2 regions of the Streptomyces sp. SS7 genome follow, and region 1 is predicted to be linked to the other one. Evidence: riboswitches for the same ligand, from Rfam matches in the RefSeq annotation. Region 1 holds a riboswitch; the other holds the start of a gene.

Region 1 (5,343 bases):
TACGGGGGAATCCGGTGGCCAGGGCGGTCGAGAGGTGCAGCAGCCAGTCGTGGTGGGCGCGGGCATGGCCGCGCTCATGGGTCAGGACGGCGTCCAGCTGGTGGGAGGTGAGGCGGTGCAGGGCCCCGGTGGTGACGATCAGCTGGGGCGGGCTGCCGGGCATCCACCAGGCGTCGGGGTACTCGTCCTCCAGCACGAGCAGCGGGCCCCGGGCGGACGGCAGGCCCGCGGGCAGCTCGGGGGCGCGTTCCCGCAGATGGGCGCGGGTCTGGCCGCGGCGTCGGCGCGCCTCGACGAGCTCCCGGGCCAGCATCGCGGTGGTCCAGGCGGCCCCGCAGGCCAGCAGCAGGGTGAGCGCGGCGGCCCAGGGCGGGGCGGCGGAGAGGTCGTACGCCTCGGTGACCGCGGGCGGCGCGGGCGCGAACACCTGGGCGCGGACGGTGTGGAAGACGGCGGCGGCACCGAGCACCAGCGCCGTCAGGCAGCACAGCAGGACCGTGGCGACCAGGCACTGCCACACCCACAGCGCCACCACCGGCTCCCGCTCCGGCCACTTCGCCCGGGTCAGCGCACGCGGCACCGGCACGGCGGCCGTCACCGCGACGGCGCTCAGCAGGAGCAGGCAGACGGTCATGCCATCGGTCATGCCAGGGGCTCCGGATCCTGGTCGGAGAGGACGGGCGAGGGACGCACTGGGTGCGGCGGGGCCGTGCTCCGGGAGCGGAGGTCCGGCCGGTGGTGCGAACGACGTGCGGGAGCGGCACGAGGACCGCGCCTGCCGCCAGTATGACGGCGCCGACCGCCGACGTCAGCCTGCCGGGAGCAGGCCGTCATCCCGCCACGATCCGCCCGCTCACCTCCCCGAGCCCCACCCGCAGGCCGCCGGGGCCGGGGGCCCACGCCGACAGGGTCACCTCGTCGCCGTCCTCCAGGAAGGTGCGCTTGCCGTCGGGGAGTTCCAGGGCGTCGCGGCCGTTCCAGGTCAGCTCCAGCAGGGAGCCGCGCTGCTCCGGGTCCGGGCCGCTGACGGTGCCCGAGCCGTAGAGGTCCCCGGTGCGCAGGGAGGCGCCGTTCACGGTCATGTGGGCGAGCTGCTGGGCGGCGGTCCAGTACATCGAGGCGAAGGGCGGCTCGGACACGACATGCCCGTTGATCGCGACCGAGAGGCGCAGGTCGTAGCCGGCGGGCTCGGCGTCGGTGTCGTCCAGGTAGGGCAGCAGCGGGTGGGAGCGTCGGGGCGGCGCCACCCGGGCCTCCTCCAGCGCCTGAAGCGGGGTGATCCAGGCCGACACCGAGGTGGCGAAGGACTTGCCGAGGAACGGACCGAGGGGGACGTACTCCCAGGCCTGGACGTCCCGGGCGGACCAGTCGTTGAGCAGGCACAGGCCGAACACGTGGTCCCGGAAGGAGCCCGCGGCCACCGGCTTCCCCATCGCCGAGGGCACGCCCACCACGAAGCCGACCTCGGCCTCGATGTCGAGGCGGACGGACGGTCCGAACACCGGGGCGGGGTCCGCCGGGCCCTTGCGCTGGCCCGAGGGGCGGACGACGTCCGTGCCGGAGACGATCACCGTGCCGGAGCGGCCGTGGTAACCGATCGGCAGGTGCTTCCAGTTCGGGGTGAGCGAGTCCGGTGCGTCGGGGCGGAAGATCCGGCCGACGTTGCGGGCGTGGTTCTCGGAGGCATAGAAGTCGACGTAGTCCGCGACCTCGAAGGGCAGATGGAGGGTCACCGAGGACAGGGCGTGCAGGTGCGGTGCGAGGGCGGCGCGGTGCGCGGGGTCGGTGACGGCCGCCGTGAGGGTGCTGCGGACCTCCGCCCAGGTGGCGCGGCCCGCCGCCAGCAGGGGATTGAGGGTCGGCCGGGCGAGCAGGGCGGCGTGCGGCGAGCCGAGCGCGCGGGCCGCGGCGCCCGCGTCCAGGACGTGGTCGCCGAACCGGACGCCGACGGTCCGCTCCGCCGCGGCGGGGAGCGAGAAGACGCCGTAGGGAAGGTTGTGCGCGCCGAAGGGGTCGCCCTCGGGGATGTCGAAGGGGGGCATCGGGTACTGCCTCTCTTTCGTGCTCACCATGTCGTGCTCGCGTCCGCTCCGCGGGTGCGGGCGGCCGGGCCACACGTTACGTCCGGCCCCGGGCGAGCGGCACGGGTCGTTGCCCCGGCGATATGCCGCAAAGACGTTTCCCGGACCCGTGTTCACCCGCGATCGGTGAGTGATCGGTCAACAAGAGAAGGGGAGTTGACACAAGGGGGCCGGACTCCGTCCTGGTCCGGTGCACGTCGAGTCCGGGGGGTGCGGGATCCGTATTCTCTGATCATGGCCGCACCCACCGCATATGCCGAGCGCACCACGTACTCCCTCGTCGCCACGGACCTGGACGGGACGCTGCTGCGCGGCGACGACACGTTCTCCGACCGGTCGCTGGACGCGCTCGCGCGGGTGGCGGCGGCCGGCGCTCGCCATCTGGTGGTGACCGGCCGGCCCGCGCCCCGCGTGCGACCGCTCCTGGACCGCCTGCACAGCAGGGGACTCGCGGTGTGCGGACAGGGCGCGCAGCTGTACGACGCCGGCGGGGACCGTCTGCTGTGGTCGGTCACCCTGGACCGGGAACTCGCGGAGACCGCGCTCGGCAAGATAGAGGCCGAGGTGGGACAGGTGTACGCGGCCGTGGACCAGGACGGTGTCGACGGGCTCACGCTGATCGAGCCGGGCTATCTGATGCCGCACCCGACCCTGCCCGCCCTGCGCGTGGAGCGCCGCGACGACCTGTGGTGCGAGCCGATCAGCAAGGTGCTGCTGCGCCATCCGACGCTCTCCGACGACGAACTGGCCGCCACGGCCCGCGCGGTGGTCGGCTCGCTCGCCACCGTCACCATGTCCGGGCCGGGCACGGTGGAGCTCCAGCCGTGCGGGATCACCAAGGCGACGGGGCTGGCCCTGGCCGCCGAGCATCTGGGCGTCGGGCCCGGGCACACCATCGCCTTCGGGGACATGCCCAACGACATCCCGATGTTCGACTGGGCCGCCCGCGGGGTCGCGATGGCCAATGCCCATCCGGAGCTGAAGGCGGTGGCCGACGAGGTGACGACGTCGAACGAGGACGACGGCGTGGCCGTCGTCCTCGAACGTCTCTACCGGTAGCGGTGGGCCGGCTCAGTACGCGCCGAACACGTTGTCGATCGAGCCGTAGCGGGCGGCCGCGTAGTTGCAGGACGCGGTGATGTTGGCCACCGGGTCGTACGGGTCCCAGGACGTGCCGGAGACGTGGTACGCGTTGAAGGTCGGGTCGATGATCTGCAGCAGCCCCTTGGAGGGGGTGCCGGCGGCCGCGTTGGAGTCCCAGAGGTTGATGGCGGACGGGTTGCCCGAGGACTCCCGGATCACGTTGCGGTAGATGCCGTTGTAGGTGCCGGGGATCCCGTGCTGCGCCATGACCTGGAGCGAGGCGCGGATCCAGCCGTCGAGGTTGTTGGCGTAGCCGAGGCTGGTGGCGGTGGCCACGGCCGGTGTGGCCGCGGAGGCGGTGGTCGCGCCGAGGATCGGCAGGGCGAGCACGGTGACGCCGGTGGCGGCGACGGCGAGCGTGCGGGCGAGTCGGCGGACACGGCGGGGCTGAGCAGGCATGGCGAAGTTCCTCTCCGTCGCCTGCGAGGTGAGCTGTCGGGTTCGGGCGGGAGCTGCCCGGCCGTGCCCTCGCGGACACGACTTCACCCCAAGCCGTACCGGTCTGTCCTGAGCATGCCCAAAGGCACGGCCCGGCTGACCGGTGCGGCGACTTACCTGGTTCCCCCGCTCCTGCCGTGGTGTTCTCGGTGGGTGTACGGGCGGCGGCAGGATTAGGCGTCCGCCCGACAGGCCGGGAACGTATGCGAGAGCACATGTCCGGAACAAGTGGCGAATTCATGGTTAACCCCTATTGACCTTGATCCGTGGCCTATGGGGCGCTTGATCCTTTGTGGCTGCAAACCCTCAACTCGCCCGTGCCGACCGAGGTGTCGGGGCGCGGGGGAGGGGAACCGGAAGGAGGTCGGTTCGGCTGGGTGAGTGAGGCAACTCACCGGGGTCCGCAAGAGGGGTGAAACGGGCAATAAACCCAGATGGCGGCTTAAGGGGTGCCCCTTCTCATAGGGCCTGTCCGGGCTGTAACCGTGGGGGCTCGCGGTGATCGAAACCTGACCGGATACGCTGACTTGAGTGAGCGCAGAGACCTATCGACAAACCGCGTAGCCGCCGATAGACACCAGCAGACAGGAGACTCCTCGTGACCGTCGTCGAGCCGTTTGGGCTGAGCGTGCGGGACCAGGCTCTGGAAGCCGATGTCCAGGCCGGATTGGCGGCTGTCGAGGAAGGCTTGCTAGAGGCCACCAAGAGCGAGGTCCCGTTCATCACGGAGGCGGCCCAGCACCTGCTGCGGGCCGGCGGGAAGCGGTTCCGGCCACTGCTCGTGATGCTCGCCGCGCGCTTCGGTGACCCGTACGCGCCGGGGGTCGTCCCCTCCGCGGTCGTCGTCGAGCTCACCCACCTGGCGACGCTGTACCACGACGACGTGATGGACGAGGCCGCGGTGCGGCGCGGGGTGCCCAGCGCCAACGCCCGCTGGGGCAACTCGCTCGCCGTCCTCACCGGCGACTTCCTCTTCGCGCGCGCCTCGCACATCCTGGCCGACCTCGGCCCGGAGGCGGTGCGGGTGCAGGCGGAGGCGTTCGAGCGGCTGGTCACCGGCCAGATCCTGGAGACCGCCGGCCCGGTCGACGGCCGCGACCCGGTCGACCACTACCTCGACGTCCTCGGCGGCAAGACCGGCTCCCTGGTGGCGGTGTCCTGCCGCTTCGGAGCGATGATGTCGGGCGCCGACGAGACCGTGGTGGACGTGCTCACCCAGTACGGGGAGCGGCTCGGGGTCGCCTTCCAGCTCGCCGACGACGTCCTCGACATCGCCTCCGACTCCCACGAGTCGGGCAAGACGCCCGGCACCGACCTGCGCGAGGGCGTCCCCACCCTGCCGGTGCTGCGGCTGCGCGAGCGGGCGGCCCAGCAGGCGCTGCCCGAGGACATCGCGCTGTGCGAGCTCCTCGACTCCGATCTGAGCGACGACGCCAGGCTCGCCGAGGCGGTCGCGGCCCTGCGCGCCCACCCGGCGCTGGAGCAGGCCCGCCGTGACACCGTGCGCTACGCGCAGGAGGCCCGCGCCGCGCTGGCCCCCCTCGCCGAGTGCGACGCCAAGGCGGCCCTCATGGGGCTCTGCGACGCGGTGGTCCACCGCGCCGGCTGACGCCTCCCGGCACCCCCGCACCCCTGCCCGCTCGTCGTACTCCACCCCCTAGGGGGCGGAGCACCCCTCGCG
Region 2 (5,343 bases), 4.4 Mb from region 1:
GGAGCGGATCGTCCTCCTCGGCACCCCGATCGACGACATCGCGGCGAACGACGTGATGGCCCAGCTCATGTACCTGGAGCACAAGGACCCGGACCGGGACATCGCGCTGTACATCAACTCCCCCGGCGGCTCGTTCAGCGCGATGACCGCGATCTATGACACCGTCCGGTACATCACCTGCGACGTGGCGACGACCTGCCTGGGCCAGGCCGGCTCCTCGGCGGCGGTGCTGCTGGCGGCGGGCGCACCGGGCAAGCGGTTCGCGCTGCCGGGCGCCCGGGTGGTGATCCGGCAGCCCGCGCTGCCCGAGCCCGTAGAAGGCCGGGCCGACGACCTGGCGATCCAGGCCCGGGAGCTCGCGCGCACCCGGGACCTGCTGGAGGAGATGCTGGTACGGCACACCGGACGCCGCCCCGAACAGGTGACCGAGGACATCGAGCGGGACCTGATCCTGACCGCACCTCAGGCCGAGGAGTACGGACTGGTGGACGGCGTCGTCCCCAGCCGGCGCGACGTCTCCGGGGCGAGGTGAGCCGGGATGGTTCCCGACCTGCCGCCCCTGCCGGCGCTCACCCGCGCCGAGGGCGAGCTGATCGACCGTTATCTGGACGTGGTGGATCTGCTCGGACGGATCAATCCCGCGCACGACGGGGACACCTACCGGGGCCTGCGTGCCGCCCAGGCGCTGGTGACTCGGGCGGCGGAGCTGCGCGACGCGCTGACGCTGATGCACCAGCGGGGCGAGAGCGAGCTGCACGCGCCGACGCTCGCGCGGGCGCTGCGCGTCCTGGACGGGGAGCGCCGTACCGCGCGCGTCACGGTTCCCCCGCTCTCCGACAGTTGACGCACACCCGTCCGGCTCCGAGCGTCGCCGTGATGACCGCGACGTCCGGGCCGGACGTGAAACGGACCAGTCGGGTTACCCCCGTTCGGCGTAGCGGCGACTCCTCTTGCGGACGAGCGCACTGCACCGAAGGCGCCGTTTCCCGAGGCACCACAAGGGGTAGCGGCGCAGGTCGGGAGGGCTTTTGCGGTCTTGACACCTGATAACCCATCAGGTGTTCACCCGAACAGGTGAATGGTGAGTAACCCCACAAATAGCCGCTTCCATTGGGTATTTCGGTCAACGGTGAGTCAAGATCCGTGTCTGACGACAAGTCCCCGCCACAAGCGGCGGGGCGGTCCGGGCGGACGCCGAGTCCTGCCGCTGCCCGGATTGACCCGTCGACAGGAGTGCATCGGCAGGAGTGGAGGACCCAAGCACGACGGGTAGCCGGAACGGTCACGCCATGACCGCGCCGAGCAGCCCTTGGGGTGAAGCCGCGTGAGCGGCCGGGCACCTTTGTCAGCCCGAATCCGACAGGTCATCCTTCACAGGCGGTTGACGAAGGGTTGCGCATGACTGCGCTCAATCGTGTCCCGTCGCTCATGGCCCGGGCCGGTACGGCCTCGGCGTTCGCCATCGCCGCCGTGGGCGGCTCGATCGTGATTCCCGGGGTGGCCGCCGACGCGGCCGCCGCCACGCCGGCGGCGAAGGCGCTCCAGGTCGCAGCGTCCAAGAAGGGTGCACCGTACAAGTACGGGGCGGCCGGACCCAAGAGGTTCGACTGCTCAGGTCTCACGATGTACTCGTTCAAGAAGGCGGGCAAGACCCTGCCGCGCACGGCTGCGCAGCAGTACAACAAGACGCGCCACATCTCGGCCTCCAGCCGCAAGGCCGGGGACCTGGTGTTCTTCCACTCGGGGTCGAACGTGTACCACGTCGGGATCTACGCCGGGCACGGCAAGATCTGGCACTCGCCGAAGACCGGCAGCTGGGTCAAGCTGGAGAAGATCTGGACCAAGAGCGTCTGGTACGGCCGGGTCCGCTAGGGCCTGTCCGAGCACCGCTCCCCGGGGTGGCGTCGGTGCCCCTGACGCGCCTTCACCGCCCCGGGAGCTCGCCCGGCAGCACCGCCGCCGCGGCGCCCGCCACCGGCTCCGCCGTCGGGACGGTCCACGGCAGCTCGACCGTGACCGTCTTGCCGCCCTCCCGGGTGGGGCGCACCCTGAGCCTGCCGCCCCGTTCGGCGGTCAGCCAGCGAATGATCACCATGCCTCGGCCGTTGTCCTGCTGGACGGCGGCCGGCAGTCGTCTGGGGAAGCGCGGATGGCTGTCGGTGACGCCGATGCACAGGCGCTCGTCGCGGTCGAGCACCAGGTCCACCGTGAAGGTGGGGGACTGGCCGAAGGTGTGCTGCACCGCGTTGGTGGCGAGTTCGGAGACGATCAGCCGGATGGCGTCGGCCGCCTCCGTGTCCGCCGGCAGCCCCCATGCGTCGAGCGTGCCGGCCACGAAGCCGCGGGCCGTGGAGACCGAGGCGGCTTCGCTCGGCAGAGTGACGGATGCTTCCAGATGGTCTGCCATGGCGACCTCGTCCCTTTCCCACGGGACCGGAGTCCGACACGCTGCGGATGGTTCGAGTACGGTCCCGGACTGGTGCTACTTCGCCAGACTGCCATCAGCACGCCCGTCACGGGTGGCGATCCACCAAGATATGCATATATCTGTCGCCCGATGCGGTGAACCCTGCCACGGCAGAGCGTTTTGGGGCGGCCCCTGAGGAGTAAGGAGGAGCCCGTGCAACACGGTCCCGCGGTGCGCCGCCGGAAGCTGGGCGCCGAACTGCGCAGTCTGCGCGCCCGGGCCGGGCTCACGAGCGGCGAGGCGGCCCGGCTCGTCGGCTGGCACCAGTCCAAGGTGAGCCGTATCGAGACCGGCACCAGCGGTACGAAACCGGCCGATGTGCGGTTACTCCTCGACGTCTACGGCGTGACCGATCCGCGGCTGCGGGAGCTGATGACGGCGTTGGCCGGGTCGGAGGAGAGCGGCGGCCGTGACCACTGGTGGCACGCCTACCGCGGGGTGCTGCCGGCCGCCTACCGGGACTTCATCAGCCTGGAGTCGCAGGCCGGCGCGATGCGCACGCTGGAGACGACGGTGGTTCCCGGGCTGCTCCAGACGGCCGAGTACGCCCGTGCGGTGACCCGGGCGGCGGTGGAGGGCGCCGACGAGGACCAGCTGGACACGCTGGTGGAGGTGCGGCTCGCCCGCCAGGACGTGCTGCGCAGACAACCCCCGCTGCGGCTGAGCGCGGTGCTGGACGAGGCGGTGCTGCGGCGGGAGGTGGGCGGCCCCGAGGTGATGGAGCGCCAGCTCGTCCGGCTGATGGAGGCGGCGCGACTCCCCCACGTGCGTTTGCAGGTTCTGCCGTTTGCGGCCGGTGCCCATATCGGGGTCACCGGGCCTTTCGTTATCTTCTCCTTTTCGAGCGCCCCTGATCTGGATGTGGTTGTTCTCGACCACTTGACGAGTAGCCTCTACCTCGAACGGAAAGAAGACCTCGAGGCCTACACCGAGGCCTTCAACGCCCTTCGGGCACATGCCCTTTCGCCCGGGGAATCACTGGAATACATCGCCGCGACAGCTGACGGCGCGTAGGGAGGCACCATGACTGCTCTGCCTCGGAACGTACCTCGGACGGTACCCAGCAGCACCGACCCCCACGCTCTCCCCCAGGTGCGGTGGCTGCGCAGCAGCTACAGCACGGGGGCGAACAACTGCGTGGAGACGGCCCGGCCGGCCCTCGGGCCCTTCGCCGGGCTGCTCGCCGTACGCGACTCCAAGGATCCGGCGGGTCCCGCCCTGCTCTTCTCCCCCGAGAGCTGGTCGGGTTTCACCGCCGCGTTCCACTGATCACCGATCCACTGATCACCGTCATCCGTCAGCAGGGGCGCCCCACGGCCGTGTCACGCCGACTCATGGTCGTGTCTCCCCGATGACCCGTACAGCGCGATCCAGCTCGGCCCCGGAGAGGTCGGCGCGGGCGGTCAGCCTCAGACGTGAGACGCCGTCGGGCACGGAGGGAGGACGGAAGCAGCCCACGGCGAGGCCCGCCGACCGGCAGTCCGCCGCCCACTGCAGGGCCTCCTCCGGGGAGGGCGCACGCACGGAGACGACCGCGGCGTCCGGACGCACCGCTTCCAGGCCCGCGGCCGTCAGCCGCCCGTGCAGTTCCGCAGCCACCGCACGCGCGCGTGCCGCCCGCTCGGGCTCCCGGCGCAGCAGCCGGAGCGCCGCGAGGGCGGCGCCCGCCGCCGCGGGGGCGAGGCCCGTGTCGAAGATGAAGGTGCGGGCCGAGTTGACCAGGTGGTCGATCACCCGCGCGGGCCCCAGCACCGCCCCGCCCTGGCTGCCGAGGGACTTCGACAGCGTGACCGTGACGACCACGTCCTCGGCGCCGGCCAGCCCGACCGCGTCCGGGGCGCCCCGCCCGCCGTTCCCGAGGACGCCGAGGCCGTGCGCGTCGTCCACCACCAGCCCGGCGCCGTGCTTCCGGCAGACGGCCGCGAGTGCGGCCAGCGGGGCCGCGTCCCCGTCGACCGAGAAGACCGTGTCCGAGACGGCCACCGCCGGGCCGTCGTGGGTGCCGAGCGCCTTGTGGACGGCGTCGGGATCCGCGTGCGCCACCACCTGGGTGGTGCCCCGGGCCAGCCGGCAGCCGTCGATCAGCGAGGCGTGGTTGCCCGCGTCGGAGACGATCAGCGAGCCGTGCGGGGCCAGCGCGGTGACCGCGGCGAGGTTCGCGGCGTACCCGGAGGAGAAGACGAGCGCCGCCTCGAAGCCGCAGAACTCCGCCAGCTCCCGCTCCAGCTCGGTGTGCAGCTCGGTGGTGCCGGTGACCAGCCGGGAGCCGGTCGAGCCGCCGCCCCAGGTCCGCGCGGCCGCCGCGGCGCCCTCGGTGACCTCCGGGTGCCGGGACAGGCCCAGGTAGTCGTTGCTCGCGAGGTCGAGCAGCGGCGAGTCGGCCGGACGGGGCCGCAGCGTCCGGACCAGTCCGGCCCGGCGGCGCGCCCGCGCCTGTTCGTCGATCCAGCCGAACGCCATGGCTCCTCCGGGGCTTTTGTAGGTAGCGGACAGACCCTAGCGTCACGGGCCGCTACCCACGGTGTGGCAATACCCACACGTCGATCCGGGTGTGTTGTGTGATCCCTACCTTGGCCCGGGGCGGTCCCGTAGGACAGGATCGGCTCTCATGGACCTGCTGAACACGCTGGTGGACAAGGGGCTTCGGCGCGAGCTGCCGACCCGCGAGGAAGCGCTGGCCGTCCTCGCCACTTCCGACGACGACGTGCTGGACGTGGTGGCCGCGGCCGGGAAGGTGCGCCGGCACTGGTTCGGCCGGCGGGTGAAACTCAACTACCTGGTCAACCTCAAGTCGGGCCTGTGCCCCGAGGACTGCTCGTACTGCTCCCAGCGCCTCGGCTCCCGGACGGGGATCCTCAAGTACACCTGGCTCAAGC

The links. A riboswitch is a leader RNA that binds a small molecule or an ion and turns the genes downstream of it on or off. The one in region 1 is predicted to bind cyclic di-AMP.
Region 2: linked by a shared signal. The riboswitch ahead of U5640_RS38610 (C40 family peptidase) and the one ahead of U5640_RS18480 (transglycosylase SLT domain-containing protein) in region 1 are both predicted to bind cyclic di-AMP.

The regions. Positions count from the first base shown of each region.
Region 1 is NZ_CP141223.1:4,006,852-4,012,194, reverse strand. Features, by position in the region: gene U5640_RS18495 (M56 family metallopeptidase) at 1-634, opposite strand, end outside; gene fahA (fumarylacetoacetase) at 831-2,042, opposite strand; gene U5640_RS18485 (HAD family hydrolase) at 2,316-3,140, shown strand; gene U5640_RS18480 (transglycosylase SLT domain-containing protein) at 3,153-3,623, opposite strand; cyclic di-AMP (ydaO/yuaA leader) riboswitch at 3,627-3,824, opposite strand; gene U5640_RS18475 (polyprenyl synthetase family protein) at 4,261-5,271, shown strand.
Region 2 is NZ_CP141223.1:8,398,537-8,403,879, reverse strand. Features, by position in the region: gene U5640_RS38620 (ATP-dependent Clp protease proteolytic subunit) at 1-532, shown strand, start outside; gene U5640_RS38615 (hypothetical protein) at 539-844, shown strand; cyclic di-AMP (ydaO/yuaA leader) riboswitch at 1,193-1,395, shown strand; gene U5640_RS38610 (C40 family peptidase) at 1,399-1,872, shown strand; gene U5640_RS38605 (ATP-binding protein) at 1,925-2,407, opposite strand; gene U5640_RS38600 (helix-turn-helix transcriptional regulator) at 2,621-3,481, shown strand; gene U5640_RS38595 (DUF397 domain-containing protein) at 3,491-3,736, shown strand; gene U5640_RS38590 (8-amino-7-oxononanoate synthase) at 3,800-4,927, opposite strand; gene bioB (biotin synthase BioB) at 5,076-5,343, shown strand, end outside.